Regions from separate parts of the Vibrio cidicii genome, predicted to be linked through region 3. Evidence: predicted binding sites of a transcription regulator. Region 3 holds the regulator's gene; each other region holds the start of a gene.
What was found. The regulator PurR, encoded in region 3, represses purine synthesis genes. The targets are predictions, from matches to a motif close to TNANGNAAACGTTTNCNTNA.
Positions count from the first base shown of each region.

Region 1: purE (5-(carboxyamino)imidazole ribonucleotide mutase) is a predicted target of PurR. The motif match lies at 5,889-5,908, and genes of this name have one in related genera.
Region 2: pckA (phosphoenolpyruvate carboxykinase (ATP)) is a predicted target of PurR. The motif match lies at 5,930-5,949, and genes of this name have one in related genera.

Region 1 is NZ_CP035921.1:1,727,463-1,734,880, reverse strand. It holds rRNA gene EWA64_RS08910 (23S ribosomal RNA) at 1-8, opposite strand, end outside; tRNA gene EWA64_RS08905 (tRNA-Ala) at 307-382, opposite strand; tRNA gene EWA64_RS08900 (tRNA-Ile) at 391-467, opposite strand; rRNA gene EWA64_RS08895 (16S ribosomal RNA) at 530-2,072, opposite strand; gene EWA64_RS08890 (gamma carbonic anhydrase family protein) at 2,577-3,128, shown strand; gene EWA64_RS08885 (DUF1488 family protein) at 3,118-3,381, opposite strand; gene aroE (shikimate dehydrogenase) at 3,385-4,218, opposite strand; gene hemF (oxygen-dependent coproporphyrinogen oxidase) at 4,292-5,209, opposite strand; gene tsaC (L-threonylcarbamoyladenylate synthase type 1 TsaC) at 5,239-5,796, opposite strand; gene purE (5-(carboxyamino)imidazole ribonucleotide mutase) at 5,980-6,465, shown strand; gene EWA64_RS08860 (5-(carboxyamino)imidazole ribonucleotide synthase) at 6,470-7,418, shown strand, end outside.
Region 2 is NZ_CP035921.1:1,808,306-1,815,723, forward strand. It holds gene rpoH (RNA polymerase sigma factor RpoH) at 1-56, shown strand, start outside; gene glpE (thiosulfate sulfurtransferase GlpE) at 462-782, shown strand; gene glpG (rhomboid family intramembrane serine protease GlpG) at 815-1,657, shown strand; gene EWA64_RS09285 (flagellar basal body-associated protein FliL) at 1,692-2,102, opposite strand; gene EWA64_RS09290 (chorismate lyase) at 2,264-2,803, shown strand; gene ubiA (4-hydroxybenzoate octaprenyltransferase) at 2,804-3,658, shown strand; partial or broken gene EWA64_RS09300 (DUF4277 domain-containing protein) at 3,814-4,008, opposite strand; gene pckA (phosphoenolpyruvate carboxykinase (ATP)) at 4,132-5,760, opposite strand; gene hslO (Hsp33 family molecular chaperone HslO) at 6,092-6,967, opposite strand; gene hslR (ribosome-associated heat shock protein Hsp15) at 7,000-7,383, opposite strand.
Region 3 is NZ_CP035921.1:2,867,909-2,875,326, reverse strand. It holds gene torD (molecular chaperone TorD) at 1-381, shown strand, start outside; gene purR (HTH-type transcriptional repressor PurR) at 686-1,690, shown strand; cyclic di-GMP riboswitch class I at 1,882-1,971, shown strand; gene EWA64_RS14130 (TfoX/Sxy family DNA transformation protein) at 2,090-2,683, shown strand; gene EWA64_RS14125 (TVP38/TMEM64 family protein) at 2,835-3,524, shown strand; gene EWA64_RS14120 (putative signal transducing protein) at 3,528-3,842, shown strand; gene EWA64_RS14115 (alpha/beta fold hydrolase) at 3,850-4,650, opposite strand; gene glgA (glycogen synthase GlgA) at 4,789-6,252, opposite strand; gene glgC (glucose-1-phosphate adenylyltransferase) at 6,242-7,418, opposite strand, start outside.

The DNA of each region.
Region 1 (7,418 bases), 1.1 Mb from region 3:
ACTTAACCATACAACCCGAAAGGGTCTTTGTTAAACAACCAAGGTTGCTATCTCATTATTTGAATGAGCGAGATAGCTTTGATTTGCCGGACTCAATTTTGAATCGTCACTTAAAAGTGACATTCCCAAGAACACTTGAATGTGTTTTGTTGGTGTTTGTCATAAAGACAAACATTGAGAACTTTACAAGCAATCTATCCATAAAGATAAATTACTTTGTCAGCTTTCCAAATTGTTAAAGAGCAAGATTTAACTTTCTATTGAAAGAAACCATGTTTAAAAGCACTCATTGAATGCGCTTAAAGATGGTGGAGCTATGCGGGATCGAACCGCAGACCTCCTGCGTGCAAGGCAGGCGCTCTCCCAGCTGAGCTATAGCCCCATCAATAGTGGTGGGTCTGAGTGGACTCGAACCACCGACCTTACGCTTATCAGGCGTACGCTCTAACCACCTGAGCTACAGACCCACTAGATGCTCTAATCTAAACCGTATCAATCTGTGTGAACACTCATCGCAATAATCATCGTATAAGGAGGTGATCCAGCGCCAGGTTCCCCTAGCGCTACCTTGTTACGACTTCACCCCAGTCATGAACCACAAAGTGGTGAGCGTCCTCCCGAAGGTTAAACTACCCACTTCTTTTGCAGCCCACTCCCATGGTGTGACGGGCGGTGTGTACAAGGCCCGGGAACGTATTCACCGTGGCATTCTGATCCACGATTACTAGCGATTCCGACTTCATGGAGTCGAGTTGCAGACTCCAATCCGGACTACGACGCACTTTTTGGGATTCGCTCACTTTCGCAAGTTGGCCGCCCTCTGTATGCGCCATTGTAGCACGTGTGTAGCCCTACTCGTAAGGGCCATGATGACTTGACGTCGTCCCCACCTTCCTCCGGTTTATCACCGGCAGTCTCCCTGGAGTTCCCACCATTACGTGCTGGCAAACAAGGATAAGGGTTGCGCTCGTTGCGGGACTTAACCCAACATTTCACAACACGAGCTGACGACAGCCATGCAGCACCTGTCTCAGAGCTCCCGAAGGCACTCCAGCGTCTCCGCCAGATTCTCTGGATGTCAAGAGTAGGTAAGGTTCTTCGCGTTGCATCGAATTAAACCACATGCTCCACCGCTTGTGCGGGCCCCCGTCAATTCATTTGAGTTTTAATCTTGCGACCGTACTCCCCAGGCGGTCTACTTAACGCGTTAGCTCCGAAAGCCACGGCTCAAGGCCACAACCTCCAAGTAGACATCGTTTACGGCGTGGACTACCAGGGTATCTAATCCTGTTTGCTCCCCACGCTTTCGCATCTGAGTGTCAGTATCTGTCCAGGGGGCCGCCTTCGCCACCGGTATTCCTTCAGATCTCTACGCATTTCACCGCTACACCTGAAATTCTACCCCCCTCTACAGTACTCTAGTTTGCCAGTTTCAAATGCAATTCCCAGGTTGAGCCCGGGGCTTTCACATCTGACTTAACAAACCACCTGCATGCGCTTTACGCCCAGTAATTCCGATTAACGCTCGCACCCTCCGTATTACCGCGGCTGCTGGCACGGAGTTAGCCGGTGCTTCTTCTGTAGGTAACGTCAAATGATAGCGCTATTAACACTACCACCTTCCTCCCTACTGAAAGTGCTTTACAACCCGAAGGCCTTCTTCACACACGCGGCATGGCTGCATCAGGCTTGCGCCCATTGTGCAATATTCCCCACTGCTGCCTCCCGTAGGAGTCTGGACCGTGTCTCAGTTCCAGTGTGGCTGATCATCCTCTCAGACCAGCTAGGGATCGTCGCCTTGGTGAGCCCTTACCTCACCAACTAGCTAATCCCACCTGGGCATATCCTGACGCGAGAGGCCCGAAGGTCCCCCTCTTTGGCCCGTAGGCATCATGCGGTATTAGCCATCGTTTCCAATGGTTATCCCCCACATCAGGGCAATTTCCCAGGCATTACTCACCCGTCCGCCGCTCGCCACCCGAGAAACAAGTTTCTCTGTGCTGCCGCTCGACTTGCATGTGTTAGGCCTGCCGCCAGCGTTCAATCTGAGCCATGATCAAACTCTTCAATTAAAAATTTTTTTGAAGCTTTCGCTTCGGCTCAATGAATACTGATAAGTTTCTAGTTCCTAGAAAACTTGAATTGACTGTGCTCGATACCGAAGTATCAAATTGGTCACTCAGTTCATTGATAAATCTTTTGCGATTATCATCAACGAGTGCCCACACAGATTGATAGGTTTATATTGTTAAAGAGCTTTCTTCCTGCTTCAGTGACTGAGTCACCGTGGAAGAGGCGGCCATTTTAGCGAGTTAAGTTTTTGTGTCAACCACTTTTTCAAAACTTTTTCAGGTTTGTCACCTGGCTAAAATACCTTGCTGATTTGTCTTGGTTCCTTATGGAGCCTTGCCGTGTCAGCGAGGTGGCATTATAGAGATTGCGATCACATTGGCAAGCCATTTTTGCACTTTATTTTGCTTTTTTTGCCTTATGGGTGTTTTTTACGCATAAAAGGGCATTTTTGCTACTTAAGTAACCGAAACCTTCAGCCTTAAACCTAAATTCAAGGAGAAATAATGAGCTCAATTAGAAGTTATAAAGCTATTTGTCCACAGATCGGCGCTCGCGTTTACATCGATAGCAGCTCGGTTTTAGTTGGAGACATCCACATTGGCGATGATTCGAGCATTTGGCCGCTGGTTGCCGCACGTGGTGATGTCAATCATATTCGTATTGGCGAACGTAGCAATATCCAAGATGGTAGTGTTTTGCACGTCACACATAAAAATGCCGCCAACCCCGATGGCTATCCACTGATCATTGGTAATGATGTTACCGTCGGGCACAAAGTGATGCTGCATGGCTGCACGATAAAAGATCGGGTTTTGGTCGGTATGGGGGCGATTGTGCTGGATGGCGTAATAATAGAAGAAGAGGTGATGATCGGCGCAGGCAGTTTAGTTCCTCCAGGAAAAGTCTTAGAAAGTGGCTACCTCTACGTGGGCAGCCCAGTAAAGCAAGCTCGTCCTTTAACCGACAAAGAGCGAGCATTTCTGCAAAAGTCCGCGGATAACTACGTGCAAAACAAAAATGACTACCTCAGCCAAGTAAAGGTCATCAACGAATAACTATGTGGCCTTCGTCATCGAAGGCTTCCTCTTCAATGAACTCTTCGGCTATTTCTTCAAGATCAAAACGACACTGAGCAAATGCACTTAGCGCTTGTTCTTGGTTCACAACCGTCGACATGGTTAATTGCTCTAGCGTCGCTTTCTCGACAAAGCACTGAATCAGAGCCCCAGATTGCTGCGCAGCAAACTGCACCGCCTGACGATTCTCATCCCAACTCTGTATATCGGGGAACAAAATGGCTTGGTTCATTGACTACTGACCTTCTAGGTTTTTACGTAATTCACGTAATATCTGCTTTGCGCTCGGCCGCAAGCCGCGCCACAACATAAAACTCTCTGCCGCTTGGTTGACCAGCATTCCCAAGCCGTCATACGCTTGGGCGACACCATGCGCTTTAGCCCATTGGTTAAATGTCGTATCCCCTTTGCCATACATCATGTCGTAGCTAATGCTGCTGGTGGTAAATATAGCGGAGCTGACAAAGGGAAGTTCGTCACTCAAAGATGCCGAGGTGGAATTGATAATAACATCGTACCCTTCCTCAATTGCACTCATCTCTTTAGCCATAACTGGCCCATAGGGGGAAAATAGCTCCGCAAGCGCCTGCGCTTTGGCGAAGGTGCGGTTGGTAATAGTCAACGATGCGGGCTGCTGTTGCAATAAAGGCAGGAGCACACCCCGCGCGGCGCCACCAGCACCGATTAACAAGATTTTTGCGCCACTAAGCGACACTTGATACTGCAATAAATCTTGCACTAACCCTGCACCATCGGTGTTATCACCAATGATCTCACCGTCATCTAGTTTCTTTAAGGTATTCACGGCCCCTGCCAGTTGCGCGCGCTCGGTTAAGCGATCCGCCAATTGATAAGCCTCTTCCTTAAACGGCACCGTCACATTACACCCTTTTCCACCTGTGGCAAAAAAGGCGTTTGCGGCGGACTGAAAACCATCCAGCGGAGCGAGCTCTGCGGTATAGCTTAGGGACTGATTGGTCTGGCGAGCAAACAGGGTATGGATAAACGGCGATTTACTGTGCCCGATCGGGTTACCAAACACCGCATAGCGATCAAGTTGCTGGGTCATTTCCTTACCTTAAAAACAAAACAGGGCCATCTGATTCGATGACCCTATCATTATCTCCTTGAGGAGAAAAGCGTTACCAATCTCTCGGCTGGAGGAACTCGTCATACAAGCGCGCTTCCGCCGAACCCGGTTGTGGCTGATAAGCGTATTCCCAGCGAGCCAATGGCGGCATAGACATCAATATCGACTCAGTTCGTCCGCCACTTTGCAGACCAAACAAGGTGCCACGATCGTAGACCAAATTAAATTCCACATAACGACCTCGACGATAGAGTTGGAACTCCCGCTCGCGCTCACCGTATTCAAGTGCTTTGCGGCGTGAGACGATTGGCAAATACGCCTGACAATAGCCTTCCCCCACCGCCTTGAGATAATCAAAGCATTTATCAAATTCCCATTGGTTCATATCGTCAAAGAATAAACCACCCACACCGCGAGTTTCGTTGCGATGTGGCAGGAAGAAGTATTGGTCGCACCACGCCTTGTGCTCAGCGTAAACCGTCTCGCCAAACGGCGCGCATAACGCTTTGGCCGTTTCATGCCATGATTGGCAATCTTCTTCAAACGGATAGAAAGGCGTCAGGTCAAAGCCGCCACCAAACCACCAAATCGGCGCTTCGCCCTCTTTTTCAGCGATAAAAAAACGCACGTTGGCGTGTGAGGTCGGTACATAAGGGTTTTTCGGATGCATCACCAGAGAGACGCCCATCGCTTCAAAACGCCGCCCAGCCAACTCCGGGCGATGCGCTGTGGCAGAAGCTGGCATCATTTGGCCCTGCACGTGAGAAAAATTCACCCCACCTTGCTCAAACACATCACCATCACGCATTACCCGCGTGCGGCCTCCACCGCCCAGTTTTTCTCCAGGTTCACGCTGCCAAGCATCCTCGACAAACAGCGCTCGTCCATCTTCTTGTTCTAATTGCTGACAAATTGCATCCTGCAGTGCCATCAAATACTGCTTCACTGCTTGTTTATTGATTGCTGACATTCTTTACTTACCTTTGAAGCAATGCAGGGTTATCCCTGTCTTAATATTTGTGCGCTTCGCACATCGCGAATTTCACTCGGTTTTGTTCGCCCACCCGTTTCACCAATGAGTATGGCGTGAACTTTATCGCCCAACTGCTGTTGCACTTGTTGCAAAGTGAGACAGGCAGGAAGCCCGGACAGATTGGCGCTGGTAGAGGTTAACGGCTTTGCAAAGGCGATGCACAACTTTTGCACCAAAGGATGATCGCTGACACGCACCGCGACCGTGTCATACTGTCCCGTGACCCAAGATGAGGCAGACGTGCTGGCAGGAACCACCCACGTATACGGCCCCGGCCAGCTTTGCTGCATGCGTTCGATCTCAATGTCAGTCAGAGCGTCTCGGTCGATGTAGGGCCACAACTGATCAACATTGGCTGCAATCAAAATCAGCCCTTTATCGACCGGGCGCTGTTTGATTTCCAGCAGCTTACCGATCGCTCTACTGTTATCCGGATCGCAGCCCAAACCAAATACCCCTTCGGTCGGGTAAGCGATAACGTCGCCTTGCTGTAAAGCACGCAGCACCTGTTGAAAATTGTCCATCCCATATCTACCCACTGTTTGATTCGTTCTCAGTGTACAAACAATTCTCTCAGTGAGCGAAAAGGAATTGCATGAGTTCAGCGATTAGCAAAAAGCGCAAACGTTTGCTTGACACCAAAAACCCCGTATAATGCGCACAAATTTTATCAGCTCACCCAATTATGCAGCTTGAAGGAGTTTGAGATGAAAGTCGGTATCATCATGGGTTCTAAATCGGATTGGCCAACCATGAAATTGGCAGCAGAAATGTTGGACAAATTTGGGGTTGAATACGAAACCAAAGTGGTCTCGGCACACCGCACCCCTCAACTTCTGGCTGAATACGCGTCCACCGCCAAAGCGCGCGGACTCAAAGTGATCATTGCTGGTGCAGGCGGCGCTGCGCATTTACCCGGCATGACCGCCGCATTCACTAGTTTGCCCGTACTTGGCGTTCCGGTGCAATCGCGCGCACTCTCAGGACTGGACTCGCTCTACTCCATCGTGCAAATGCCAAAAGGCATCGCGGTTGGCACATTGGCGATCGGTGAAGCAGGGGCGGCCAACGCAGGGTTGTTAGCTGCGCAAATTCTCGGCACCCATGATGAGGCTATCATGGCACAAGTCGAAGCGTTTCGCGCCGAGCAAACCGAAAGCGTCCTTGCTCATCCAAATCCGGCCGAGGATTAATCCCATGCATGTACTGGTTCTTGGTGCGGGTCAATTAGCTCGCATGATGTCTCTGGCTGGTGCGCCACTGAATATTCAGATCTCCGCCTACGATGTGGCTAGCGGTAATATCGTCCATCCTCTGACTCAACATCTGCTCGGCCATGGCTTAGAAAATGCCATTGAACAAGTCGATGTGATTACCGCAGAATTCGAGCACATTCCTCATGATGTACTTGATGTCTGTCAAGCGAGTGGCAAGTTTTTACCTAGCACGCAAGCGATTAAAGCCGGTGGCGATCGTCGCTTGGAAAAAGCGTTGTTGGATAACGCGGGCGCGCGCAATGCAAACTATTACATCATTGAGACGCGTGAAGATTTTTCTCGGGCGATAGAGCATGTCGGTGTACCTATGGTGCTCAAAAGCGCCTTGGGGGGCTATGATGGTAAAGGCCAGTGGCGCTTGAAAGATGCCACTCAGGCGGAGACTATCTGGAAGGAAATGGCCGAATGCATTGCGGCCACGCCAACCCAAGCGATTGTCGCTGAAGAGTTTGTCCCCTTTAACCGTGAAGTCTCATTAGTCGGCGCGCGAGCCAAAGATGGCCACGTCGAAGTGTATCCTTTGGCGGAAAACGTACACACCAACGGCGTTCTGAGCCTTTCTACCGCAATCGATGCGCCCGAGCTGCAAGCCCAGGCAAAGCAGATGTTTACCGCGGTCGCGGAGAGCCTCGATTACGTGGGTGTGCTGGCGCTGGAGTTTTTTGATGTCGATGACCAACTGCTGGTGAATGAGATCGCGCCTCGAGTACATAACTCTGGCCATTGGACACAGCAGGGCGCGGAGACCTGTCAGTTTGAAAATCATCTGCGTGCCGTATGTGGCCTGCCACTTGGCAGTACTAAGCTGGTGCGTGAAACGGCGATGATCAATATTCTCGGCGAAGAGAGTTTGCCTGAGTCGGTGCTCG
Region 2 (7,418 bases), 1.1 Mb from region 3:
GACAGCTAGAGAAAAACGCCATGAAGAAGCTGAAAATGGCAGTTGGTGAAATCTAAAACCAACGAAAGAGTTATTCTAAAAAAACCGGGATCGAGAGATCCCGGTTTTTTTTCATTTTTTGATCAGAAAAGTTGCGATAAACGGCGTAAAAACATCACCAAGCCTGTGAATAACTCTGTGAGGTAATTATTTATCGTCTGTTCGCAAGCCGGACAAAATAAGGGTTCAGATGGGCTTAGAGCTTGGGGATAGTTATAATCCTACGCACAAGAAGATCAGGATCATTACTACATCTTGTGGATCTTTGGATCAAAAAATACCTTATCAACGCAATCCACAGCTTTATCCACAATTGATTGATTTTTGCACTTCAAAAAATGCCCTGAAGAACTATGTGTCTAAGTTTGCCTCTGGATAGGTTACAATCCCGTCAGCTAACAACAAGAACAGAGAGAAAGTAAATGGAACAGTTCAAACACATTGATGTACAAAGTGCGCAAGCGTTGCTGGAGAGCGGTGAAGCTCGTTTGGTGGATATTCGCGATCCGCAATCCTTTGCTGTGGCACATGCCAATTCCGCTTTCCATCTCACCAATGACAGCATGGTTACCTTTATGAATGAGGTTGAGCTGGATCAGCCTATTCTGGTGATGTGTTATCACGGCATCAGCAGTCAAGGGGCCGCTCAGTATCTAGTGAATCAAGGTTTTGAAGAGGTTTACAGCGTTGATGGTGGTTTTGAAGCATGGCACCGTGCAAACTTACCAGTAGAGCGTAGCTAGTGGCGTAAAAGTAAAAGCAGAGAGGTTTGGGTATGAGGCGATTAGTGGCACTAAACAACCCAAGGATGATGCAAGCATTTATCGATTACATGGCATCGCAGCAAATTGAATTGCAGATGATGCCAGAAGGTGAGGGGATGTTTGCCCTCTGGTTGTTAGATGAGCAGTATCTGCTTGAGGTTGAAGCGGAGCTCGATCGCTTCTTAGCCAATCCATCAGACAGCAAATACAGTGCAGCTTCGTGGCAGGTAGCGGAAACGCGCAAAGCACGTTTTCGCTACCGTTCGCCCAGTCTCGGTGCGATGGTCAAAGCCAAAGCGGGACCACTTACGCTGGCGATCATGCTGCTGTGTAGTGTGATTTATCTTTTGCAAACCTTTGGCCTAGCGGATGCGGTATTTGCTCTGTTGCATTTTCCTGCGGCGGCCGAACAGCAATGGCAGCTATGGCGCTGGGTCAGCCACGCTGTGCTGCATTTTTCTGTGCTGCATATTGCTTTCAACCTTTTGTGGTGGTGGCAGTTGGGCGGTGAGCTGGAGCAGCGACTTGGCACGCGCAAACTATTGCAACTGTTTGTCATCTCTGCCGCGTTGTCTGGTGTTGGTCAGTTTATGGTCCATGGTGCCAATTTTGGTGGCTTGTCTGGCGTGGTATACGCGCTTGTCGGCTATGTGTGGATTTTCGGCTATCGCTGTCCACACAAGGGCCTTTTCTTACCTAAACCTATCGTGGCATTTATGTTGGTGTGGCTGGTGCTTGGTTACGTGCAGCCCTTTATGCCAATTGGCAATACCGCGCATTTGGTTGGGTTACTCGCGGGGATGGCGCTGGCGTATCTTGATTCAACCAAAGCAAAAAATCAAAAAGCGGCCTGAGCCGCTTTTTTAACGTGGTCATCCGTTTTGCTGATTACTGATAGAGATACTTAGTAAATAGCAGGTCGGCAATCACGGTTTTGCCTGTTTCTGGCAGTAAAATCTCGTTTAAGTATGCGACCAAGTTTTTGCGCAGATCTTCCCGTCCAGCCAGTGACTTGACCGTCTCTTCGGTTTGCTGACCGAGCATTTCTACCACAGCATCGCGGATAAGCGGTTGATGACGCTCGACCAAAGCGAGATCTTCGCTGCTCATCACCATCACATCAATACGCACTTGCACGTAACCGAGCTTTTTCCCTTTGGTATAGAAGTTGGTCGTCAGATCCGGTTCCAAAGTGAAATAAGCCAGTTTCGGCCCTGCTTTTTCTTCCTCCGCGAACGTAGGAAGCGAAACCAGCACACTGAGTGCGAGAATTATTTGGACTATATAACGTTTGTACATATTTCTATCTTTTCTTTCTTCTGATTACGATACTCGAAACGCGTTTGTCTTGTTACAATGGGCGGTCCAAATGTCACATAAGTTATAACAATCGTTACGGTAAGTCGTTGCCGTAATGTGTTGCTTTATTGTACGCATAAAGCGATCAATTGAATACTAGTATGAATCAGCCGATATCGCCCTATCTTGCTTTATTATCACAAGCGAGATGGCAAACTACCGAACATTTTGCCTACCCCAATGAGCAGGCCAAACATTGGCTGCATGAACAGGGCTCGTTATCGCGTCGCTTGAACCAGCATTGCCAGAACTTGACGGTTGAATTGCTGCGCAATCAGGCGCTGGATGAGCCGCTCTTACTGGGAGAAGAAAAAGCGTTGCTCAGTCAAGGGCCATGTTTACTGCGAGAAGTGATCCTCTCTGGTGACGGTGCTCGCTGGGTGCTTGGACGTACTTTGATCCCACAGTCGACGCTTTGCGATCAGCCGTACGATTTGGCCACGCTAGGCGAGCTACCACTTGGATTAACCGTATTTAGTGCGGATAATGTTGAACGCGATGCGCTGCAAGTGGCTTGGGTTGAGACCCCATCTGGACGTTTACTTGCGCGCCGCTCACGATTATGGATGAACCACAAACCGATGCTGGTGGCCGAACTGTTTTTACCCCATGCACCAATTTACTCCAAGGAGAGCGTGTAAATGTCGGCAGAAAAAGCCAAAGCATATTGGCAATTGATGAGAATGGATCGGCCGATTGGCTCTTTTTTACTGTTCTGGCCGATGTTGTGGTCGCTGCTTCTGGCTGCGGAAGGGATGCCAGATTGGGACGTTCTACTGGTCTTTACCGCGGGCGTTTTCTTGATGCGTAGCGCCGGGTGTGTCATCAATGATTTTGCCGATCGCCATGTCGATGGCCATGTCAAGCGCACCCAACAGCGCCCATTGCCAGCGGGCAAAGTGACCTCAAAAGAGGCGGTGCTGCTGTTTTTGGCTTTGGGGATAACGTCCTTTCTCTTGGTCCTCACCATGAACTCGCTGACCATTCAGCTCTCCTTTGGTGGCATAGCTTTGGCGTTTGTTTACCCTTTTATGAAGCGTTACACCCATCTCCCGCAGTTGGTGCTAGGACTGGCGTTTAGCTGGGCCATTCCAATGGCGTGGGCGGCGCAAACCAATGAATTGCCTTGGATGGTGTGGTTCCTCTTTACTATTAATGCGCTGTGGACCATCGCTTACGATACCCAGTATGCGATGGTGGATCGCGATGATGACCTGCTTATTGGGGTGAAATCGACCGCGATCTTATTTGGTCGTTTTGACAAACTGATCATCGGATTGTTGCAACTGGCGACCTTAGCGATGTTGCTGTGGCTGGGTCAATATTATCAGTTAGGGCAAAGTTTCTATTGGAGCATACTGGCCGCGGGAGCTTTGTTTGTTTATCAGCAACATTTGATTCGCCATCGCGAACGAGAGCTGTGCTTTAAAGCGTTCCTGAATAACAACTACGTCGGCATGGTATTGGCATTGGGGCTGCTTGTTGCTTTCTGGTAAACGAACAATCAGAGAAAAACAAAGGCATCCGAGTGGATAATGTCGATCGTTTTAAGTAATTGAACGATCCTAAGCTTCATAATTGGACTCAACGCTGTTGAGTCCGATTTTTTATGTCCGAATTTTCTAAAGAGTGATACCCATCTGGAAAATTAACTGGTCTGGTGAGGTGTTCTGCGGTGAAAGCCAAGTCCATTTAGGAGCATGGCCAAGACAGCGGCAGCATGAGAAACATGGTGCTCGGAATAGCTGGGAATGAGCGCATCTATCACCCGTGCTAGGCTGATTTCATGGCAAAAAGCGTCAATGAGGCCAAGATGATCCAAGCGTTTAATAGCTTGAGTCGACATATTATGAGGCCGTCAAATAACAGCGTAGAACCAAACTATCGAGCGCGATCTAGACATAAAAATGCCACTCGCTATAAAGCGAGTGGCATTACTCGAGTGAGGGCTTTTTTATTGCTCGATCACTTAGTCAAGCTGAGGCCCCGCTGAGACTAGAGATTGGCCTTCGGCGTTGTCTGTGTATTTAGCAAAGTTATTGATAAAGCGTTGTGCCAGATCTTGGGCTTTGCTTTCCCACTGTAGTGGGTCTACATAGGTATCGCGTGGATCAAGGATGGTTGGATCGACGCCAGGAAGCGATGTCGGTACCTCTAGATTAAAGATAGGCACATGTTTGGTTGGTGCTTCTTCAATCGAGCCGTCAAGGATGGCATCGATAATGCCGCGCGTATCTTGAATCGAGATACGTTTGCCGCTGCCATTCCAGCCGGTGTTCACTAGGTACGCTTCTGCGCCCGCTTCTTCCATGCGTTTAACTAGGACTTCTGCGTACTTGGTTGGGTGTAGCGTTAGGAACGCGGCACCAAAACAGGCAGAGAAGGTTGGCGTTGGTTCGGTAATGCCACGCTCAGTACCCGCCAATTTGGCGGTAAAACCAGAGAGGAAGTGGTACTTGGTTTGTTCTGGTGTCAGTTTAGACACGGGAGGCAATACGCCAAAGGCATCGGCAGACAGGAAGATCACTTTGTTGGCATGACCGCCTTTAGAAACGGGTTTGACGATGTTATCAATGTGGTAAATCGGGTAAGAAACGCGCGTATTCTCGGTTTTCGAGCCGTCGTCAAAATCGATTGAACCGTCGTTACGTACCGTAACGTTCTCAAGCAATGCATCGCGACGGATGGCGTTGTAGATGTCTGGTTCTGCTTCTTTCGACAGTTTGATGGTTTTCGCGTAGCAGCCACCTTCAAAGTTAAACACGCCGTCATCGTCCCAGCCATGTTCGTCATCGCCGATCAGCGCACGTTTTGGATCGGTGGATAGGGTCGTTTTCCCTGTACCAGATAGGCCGAAGAAGATCGCGACATCGCCATCTTTGCCCATGTTGGCACTACAGTGCATAGATGCGACACCTTTCAGCGGCAGGAAGTAGTTCATCATGGCGAACATGCCTTTCTTCATTTCGCCGCCGTACCAAGTGCCACCAATCAGTTGAGTGCGCTCGGTCAGGTTAAACACAGTAAAGTTCTCCGAGTTCAGACCATGCTCTTGCCACTTCTGGTTAGTGCATTTCGCGGCGTTCATCACCACGAAGTCCGGCTCAAAGCTTGCCAACTCTTCTTCGGAAGGGCGGATAAACATGTTCTTCACAAAATGCGCCTGCCAAGCGACTTCGGTGATCACACGAATGCTTAGACGCGTGTCAGGGTTAGCACCACAGTAACCATCAATCACGAACACACGTTTGCCAGAAAGCTGGTTGGTGACCAGTTCTTTGAGGTCGTTCCACACTTCCTGAGTGATTGGTTTGTTGTCGTTCGGAACTGCACTGGATGTCCACCACATGTTTTCTTCCGTCGTCGCGTCTTTCACTATGTATTTATCTTTTGGTGAGCGGCCAGTGAAAACGCCAGTATCGACAGCGACCGCACCAAGCTCGGTGACTACGCCTTTTTCGTAGCCTTCGAGATCCGCACGCGTCTCTTCTGCAAACAGCACTTCGTAACTTGGGTTACGTAGAACCTCTTTTACGTTGCGCAGTCCATGTTTGGTTAAATCAATTGTTGCAGCCTTAGTATGTTCCATAACGGTCATAGGTGCTCCTTATAGGATTTTGTAGGGATTTTGTAAGAATCTTTTAATTTTTCTGCTCACCATGCTAACAACGGGTGGGGGAGAAAACAGGGATATAGTTCAAAAATTATCCTTAATTTTCCTGAGGTTTTAGGTGTCCCGTCACATATTGGCCGAGATAGTTTATCGTGCACGCAAACCATTGCGCCAGCGTTAAGGGATTATTAATTAACAAAAAATAAGGGGTTATTAAATTACGGGAAAGTATTGATTTACTAGGCTTTGATCACAAAAAGGCCAGCGTATGCTGGCCTTTTGACGGGTAAATTACGTGCTTGATAATCCAAGGAAATTAATGCAGCGTTTTACGCTCAGAAGTGGCGTTGGTGTAGAGCTCAGCCACTTGCGGCTCGTCAAACGAGTAAGTCGTGCCGCAGTAATCACAATGTAAAGAAACGGATCCTTCGGTGGCCAAAATGTCATAAATTTCAGTTTTATCGAGAGTGACAATTGCGGCACCGCTGCGCTCACGAGAACAGCCACAATGGAACTCAACAGGTTGTGGTTCGAACAGACGAACTTGTTCTTGGTTGTACAAGCGATACAGCAGATCGTTGGCTCCTAAGGTGAATAACTCTTCATTTTTCACCGTGTTTGTTAGCTGTTCGAGGTGCTCAAAGTCATCGGCAGAGCCAGTGCCGTCTGGCACAACTTGAATCAGCATACCAGCAGCGTGCGCTTGACCTTGGTGCGCGCCAGTGCGGATCCACAAGCGGGTTTTAAGCTGCTCTGAATTGGCGAAATAGCCTTCAATCACTTGAGTAAGGTTGTCGCCCTCTAGGCCAACCACACCTTGATAGCGCTCGCCTTTTTTCGGCTCAATGGTGATGACAAGGTAGCCTTTCCCCATCATATCGTGCAGGCTAGCATCGTCGGCAATCTCACCTTCCCAGCGCGCGACACCACGAACTTTCTGTTCGTTATCGCCATTGATGACCGCCAAAGATACCGGACCATCACCTTGCAATTGAATGGTGATAGAACCTTCAAATTTGAGCGTAGCGGTGAGTAGAGTGGTTGACACCAACAGCTCGCCTAACAGTTTTTGCAGGGCTGCCGGATATTCCTTGCTCGAAATAATACGCTGGTACGCTTCATCCAATTGTACCAGCTCGCCACGCACTGAAAGGTCTTCAAATAAGTAGCGGTTCAAAACATTGCTTGCCATTTAGGGATTCCTCGTCGGTTTTTCCGGCGTTGTTACTGCAGTTTAAATTTGATGATGTCACGACGCTGTTTTTTGTCTGGGCGTCTTTCTGGGCTTGGGTTGGCGTTGAGTTTACGCTGCTGTGCCAGTGTTTCGCGCTTCGCCACACTTTCGTCGGTTTCGCGATACAGCTTTTGCGCTTCTGGTGCGCCACGTCGCTGATCTGAGATCTGCTCAATCACCACCACTTTTTCTTCATTTCCTTGGCGTAACTTAATTGTTGCACCAATTTCAACTATTTTGCTTGGTTTTGTGCGCTGACCATTATAGTGGACTTTACCTCCATCGACCATGTTGCGGGCGATGGAACGGGTCTTATAAAATCGTGCAGCCCACAGCCATTTATCTAAGCGAATGGCATCAAGTTGGGAACTCATAGGAAGTCTTACTCTCTAATCAGTGCTGTGAATGA
Region 3 (7,418 bases):
AAACATGGCGCTTTGCCTTACGCTTCTATCTATCTCGATCAATCCGGGTTACTCAACGCTGAACCTGCCAGAATAATGGAAAAACTGATGACAGATCACGGCGTAAAAGTGAGCGAAAATATCAATGAACCTGCGGATCACCTCGCTATTCAACTGGACTTTTTAGGCCATCTAATTATCCGCTCGAATGAGCTGGAACAAGAGCGCCATATGGAAACCGCACTTGCCGAGCAGCAGCAGTTTATTGAAAGCATGCTGCTTTCTTGGCTGCCGCAATTTTACCAGCAGTGTATTCAACACGACCAATTTGGCTTCTATGCCAGTGTCGCAAAACTATTAATTGCATTTTGTAAACTGGACAGTGACTATTTACTTAGATAATAATTACAGGCTTATCAATAGAGCAATCACTCGAGTGAAGCTTAACCAATAAAGTGTGAACACGGATACAATATTCGCGTGCTGAGCTGGTTGCCTGCTGACGTATCTCGATATAAAATTGAGACCGCAAACGATAAAATATGAATTTAATGCAAACCGCTGAAAAACAGCGGTTTTTGTGTTTTTTTAGCTAAGCTGCTGCTTTTCTTGGGTCTCTTTCCATGTTCAAGACCGATGCAAAGAAAGGTAGCAAGAGCGTTACCCGGCCAACTATTCCCGCGGTAACCTTGGACAGGACAAGACTATGGCCACAATTAAAGATGTCGCACGTTTAGCCGGCGTATCAACCACGACCGTTTCACACGTGATCAACAAAACCCGCTTTGTTGCAGAAGCAACTCAAGAAAAAGTAATGAAAGCGGTGGATGAGCTCAACTACGCGCCCAGCGCCGTCGCACGCAGTTTGAAATGCAATACAACTCGCACCATTGGCATGCTGGTTACTCAGTCAACTAACCTCTTTTTCTCTGAAGTGATTGATGGCGTAGAAAGCTACTGCTACCGCCAAGGTTATACCTTGATTCTATGTAATACCGGTGGCATCTATGAAAAGCAGCGCGACTATATCCGTATGCTGGCAGAAAAGCGCGTCGACGGTATCTTGGTGATGTGTTCAGATCTGACCGAAGAACTGCGTGAAATGCTCGATAGACACGCCGATATTCCAAAAGTAATCATGGACTGGGGTCCAATTAGCTCACAAGCCGACAAGATCATCGATAACTCGGAAGAAGGTGGCTATCTCGCAACCAAGTACCTGATTGATAACGGTCACAGCAAGATTGCCTGCTTGAGCGGTCATTTTGAAAAAGCGGCGTGTCAGGAGCGAATTCTTGGCTTTAAACGCGCAATGGCAGAAGCGAACCTAGCGGTCAACGAAGATTGGATCTTAGAAGGTAATTTTGAATGTGACACTGCAGTACTGGTCGCCGATAAGATTGCCTCTTGGGACGATCGCCCAACCGCGATTTTCTGCTTTAACGACACTATGGCACTTGGTCTAATGAGCCGTTTACAACAACTCGACATTCGTATTCCCGACGACATATCAGTGATCGGTTACGACAACATAGAACTGGCCGAGTACTTTTCTCCACCGCTTACCACGATTCACCAGCCAAAGCGCCGTGTGGGTAAAAATGCATTTGAAATTCTCCTAGAACGCATTAAAGACAAGGAGCACGATAAACGCATTTTTGAGATGCATCCAGAAATCGTTATCCGCGACACAGTTAAAAAACTGAACTGAGAATGTTAAAAAACAGACGCCATTTCGGCGTCTGTTTTTTGTGTCAAAACAAAATCATTATTGTGACAAATAACCAGATACTGTCGCACACGAGTTTTTCCTCATTTCCCGCAAACTATTACCTGAACCAAGATCACACTTTCAATCCTAAAATGTGATGTTAGTCCAATAGAAATCGTATCCTTTAGCTGTCACGCACAGGGCAAACCATCTGAAAGGGTGGGACGCAAAGCCTCCGGCCTAAACCAAATACTGTTTTGGTAGGTAGCGGGGTTCCCGATGGCAAAAATGCATTACATTAAGTTGACTCTCTAATGACATCTTGTATGCATTGGTTTGCTAATCTCTCGGACCTGATTTATGGGTGGCGTAATTGTAATTACACCGAGATAACACATCATGGATAAACCGATACTCAAAGATTCGATGAAGCTTTTTGAGCAACTTGGTGCGATAAAATCTCGCTCTATGTTTGGCGGATTCGGCCTTTTTGCAGATGAGACCATGTTTGCATTGGTCGTCAAAGATCAGCTCCATATTCGCGCGGATCAAAATACAACCTCATTGTTCGAAAAACAGGGCCTTAGGCCTTATGTTTACAAAAAACGTGGCTTCCCTGTTGTTACCAAATACTACGCGGTAACCGATTCACTTTGGGACAACAAGACGGCATTGATGAGCGTCGCAAGACAAGCTTTGGACAGCGCCCGAAAAGAAAAAGAGCTTCAAGCTGTTGCCAAACCCGATCGTCTGAAAGATTTACCAAATCTAAGGCTGGCAACTGAGCGTATGCTGAAAAAAGCAGGTATTGAAACGGTTGAGCAGTTGGAAATTCAAGGCTCTGTTGGTGCTTATGAAGCGATCAAAAACACGCACAGTGGAAGTGTTAGCCTTGAACTATTGTGGGCGTTAGAAGGCGCTATCAATGGGACACACTGGAGCGTCATTCCTCAAAAGCGCCGAGATGAGCTAGTCAACAAGCTTTCCTCTTAAGCTTGAGTAAGTTTCTGAAAGCCACTTTCACAATGAAGTGGCTTTTTCTTTACTCGGCGTATTCAACGCTGTGCTTAGTTTTTTCGCTTTGTATGAAATTTTTTTGTGCTTTTTCCTGTCTTAGATTAAAGAATTTAACTTGGAAAATACGATGAACAAAAAACTGCTTTTTGGCCTTCTTTTAGTCAGTGTGATGGCTATTTTACTCTATCACTTTGCGCCCTACCTCACTTTAGAAAATGCCAAAGCTCAACAGCAATTACTTAGCAACTTTATCAGCCAACATTGGCTAACGGCCGCAATCACTTATTTTTTTCTATACGTTGCTCTGACTGCTTTTTCCATCCCCGGAGCCACTGTCGTTACCTTACTCGGTGCTGCTTTGTTCGGATTTTGGTTTAGTTTGTTGCTCGTCTCTTTCGCCAGTACCGTTGGGGCTACATTGGCATTTTTAAGCAGTCGATATTTGCTAAGAGAGTGGGTGCAAAAGAAATTTTCTGATAAGTTACAGGCCATTAATCAAGGTGTTGAGCGAGATGGTTCTTTCTATCTGCTATCACTTCGACTAATCCCCGTGTTTCCTTTTTTTCTAATCAACCTTCTGATGGGGCTCAGTAAAATGCCTGCCAGTCGCTTTTACTTAACCAGTCAAATTGGCATGCTACCCGGCACGGTTGTCTATCTAAACGCCGGAACACAAATCGCCGAGATCGATTCACTCTCCGGGATCGTTTCACCTGCCGTTTTGCTGTCGTTTCTATTACTTGGGCTTTTTCCTATGGTAGTGAAATGGTTGATGAACAAATATCGCCCTCAGTCTACTGTAGAGAGTGAACGGTAAAAGATGCGTGTATTTACTGCCAATTCTCCTGTTGAGGCACATATCGTCTGTCAACTATTGAGAAGTGAGAATATCGAGTGTGAGATACGGGGAGAGAATCTGTTCGGTTTAAAAGGTGAGCTACCTGCGACCAGTGAAAGCGACCCCTATATATGGATACATGAACCTCAGCAATACCAGGCAGCAATGAAAATCGTTAGCCAGTACTTGCACCAATCCTGCGTTTCTACTTATTGGTGCTGTTCAAATTGCGGTGAGGAAAATGAGGGGCAATTTGCTCTCTGCTGGTGTTGTGGCGAACCCGACACCAGCAGTTAAACACAGATTAAATTGGAATTTGTCTGCGAATAAAATTGATTGAATAGCGATTAAACTCTTCGGGGCGTTCGACATTGCAAACATGTCCACAGTCGCGGATCTCCAACAGTTCGCTCTGTTTATGAACTGCGACCATCTCTTTTACTGGCTTGATAAACATGTAATCCTTGTCGCCCATCAAATAGAGCGTCGGGATAGGCAGCTCTCTTTCTTTAAAGTAGCGCATCAGTGGGTTAACTTCTGCCGCTAGGATAAACCAGCGCTTGAACTCCTTTTGGCACAATTTTTTGGCCTCACGGATAAACAGGTGCCGAGATTCTTGTTGATTCCTTTGCGGCATCACGATATAGGCAAACAGTTTGTATAGCCACATGTAAGGAAGAATGTGTTTACCCACATTACCAAGTGACACCAAAAACTGCGAACGAGCGTCTAAGCGAGTAATCGCGCCACCAAGTACCATCGATTTCACACGTTCACTTGCCATCTCTGCAAGATTTCTAACAATAATGGTGCCAAGCGACATACCGACAAAATGAGCTGAGTGGATTTTCAGATGATCAAGCACCTGAAGGATATCGTGCGTCACCGCTTTAAACGTGTAGCGGCTACTCATCAGATTTTTAAACAACTGATTCGATTTTCCGTGTCCTCTTAAATCCACCAATAACAGATTGAAGTGTTGTTTATACGCTTTTATCTGTTTAAACCATATTGAGGAGCTACCTCCCGCACCATGGACAAAAACCACCCACTCCTGGCTGGTTGGATGTAAATAGGTTTTATGAAACAGTAACGTTTGAGGCATGGATTATACCGCTCATTCACTCTTAGCTAACTATAGGGCGGAAATCCTACCATAGAAAGGCTCAATAGCGATTTGCGTTGGAATAAAAAAAGCAAAAAGGCACGTAAAAGCGTGCCTTTTACTCAATTTCTGACTTTGTTAACCAATTCTTAGCGCCGCTTTATAAAGGCTTAAGTATTGCTGAGCAGCCTTACTCCAGCAAAAATCTTGCTGCATCGCTTGCAACTGTACCCGGCGGACTTCCGCTAGATTTTGTGCATAGAGAAGTAAAGCGCGCTGCATACTGATCAACAGAGCTTGAGGGGTTGGATCTTGGAAAACAATTCCAGTTGCCTCGGCAGGATTTGCGTCGTAATCATTCACACTGTCCTTCAAACCACCCACACCACGAACGATTGGCAAGGTGCCATAGGCCATGCTGTAGATCTGATTTAAACCACATGGTTCAAACTCAGAAGGCATCAGAAAGAAATCGGCAGCCGCTTCGACCAAGTGTGCAAGTTGATTATCGTATGCTTCGACAAAGACAAGCTTATCAGCAAAACGGGCAGCTACATCTCTGAGTTCCATCGCCAGTAGTGGATCGCCAGTACCGACAATCACCAATTGAGCTTCATGCTTTAAAAACTCACTCAGGATCGGCAACAGATAGTGTACCCCTTTTTGATGGGTCAGCCGGCACACCATACCAAACATCGCGACGTCTTTGACGGGAAGCCCGACTTGTTGTTGCAGTGCCGCTTTACAGTCGCGTTTGCCTTGCTCCATGCTGTGCAAGGTCGCTTCATAGCGCGTCGGCAGGAAGGCATCGGTCTGAGGATTCCAAGCCGAATAGTCACAGCCATTTAAGATGCCCACCAAATCCACAGCGCGGTATTGAAACTCCCAAGCCATGCCATGACTACCCAGTTCGGTTTTAAGCTCTTCTGCATAGGTAGGACTGACCGCATTGATCTTATCTGCGGTCATCACTCCTGCTTTGAGCATAGTGATGTGAGTTGCACTCACCGCCACTTCAGGGACATATCGGCTATGAAACTCAGGCAAGCACTGAAGTTCTTGATAACTGAAAACACCTTTGAACACAGCATTGTGGATAGAGAGGACGCTGCGTGTTTCAGCGAAAAACTCGTTGTTGGCGTAACGATACTTGAGCAGAAATGGGACTAAGCCAGTATGCCAGTCATTGGCGTGCACTATGTGTGGACGAAAACCGATCTTAGGCAACATATCCAAACAAGCGGCACTGAAAAAGGCAAAGCGCTCGCCATTATCAGCATAAGATTGATTGTTTTCCGCATACATGGCTGGTCGATCAAAATACGCAGTACACGCAATCAGATAGACGGGTAAGTCACCTAACATCCGCTGCTTAACTTGATAAGAGGTATGGGGCCAGAAATCCAACTGACTCTCCAACACCACTTCATCGTCAGCAAGACCATCTATCGCTGAATAGGCCGGAATAACCAGCCTAGCGTCTTGCTCAAGTTCAACCAAGGTTTCCGGCAGTGCCCTGGCGACATCCGCCAAGCCACCGCTCTTGATCAACCCTTCAGCCTCAGAAGCAACAAACAAAACAGACAAGTTGCTAGTAGCCAACACGAGCTCCTTTTGGAATCACTACGATGCCCTCTTCCGATACATGGAAGTGTTTCTTATCTTCCTGTAAGTTCACACCAATCTGCGTGCCAGGTGCCACATCGACCTCTTTATCCATGATCACGCGGCGCAACACGCAACCCTCGCCGATTTTCACATCGCCTAACAGGATGCATTCACTGATGTCACACGCTGAAGCGATGTTGCTACGAAAACCTAAGACAGATTTTTCAATTCTTGAACCGCGCACATAACTACCATTGCTGACCAGACTATCAATGATCTGCACGCGACCATTAGCCGAGTCGGTAAACGTCGCTGGTGGTAGTGGTGGGTGATAGGTATGTAGCGGCCACTTACGGTTATATAGCGAGAACGGCGCATCGTGTTTCAAAAGGTCCATATGCGCTTGCCAGTAAGAGTCAATCGTGCCGACATCACGCCAGTACACTTGTTCTTTCTCTCCAGGAATACGGTTTAAGCTGAAGTCGTAGACGAATACATCACCACGTGGGAACATTTTCGGAATAATGTCTTTACCAAAATCGTGCGATGACTCTTCATCATCGGCATCTTCAATCAATTCCGCGAACAGTACCTTTGCCTCAAACACATAGTTACCCATTGAAACTAATGCATGCTCAGGATCTCCAGGGATAGACTTCGGATTCTGTGGTTTTTCTTGAAAGCCAATCATGCGGCCATCAGCATCGACTTCGATGACACCAAATTGTGACGCTTCAGAAAGAGGCATGCGCAATGCCGAAACCGTTAACGACGCTTTTTTCTCTTTGTGATAATCAAGCATCTGCTTGATATCCATTTTGTAGATGTGGTCTGAACCAAAGATACACACTTGATCAGGCTCAGAAAGCTCCATAAAACGTAAGTTCTGGTAAATCGCGTCGGCGGTTCCTTCATACCAACGTTTTCCTGTCCGCATCTGTGCAGGGATCGGGTCGATAAAGCGATCCGTAATGCCATTAATGTTCCATCCCTTCTTCATATGATGGAATAGAGATTGTGATTTAAATTGAGTCAATACGTAGATGCGCATCAGATCAGCGTTAACAAAGTTGTTCAACGCAAAATCGATAAGACGATAGCTACCGCCAAAAGGGACGGAAGGTTTACTTCTCGATTCCGTCAAAGGACGTAATCTTGAG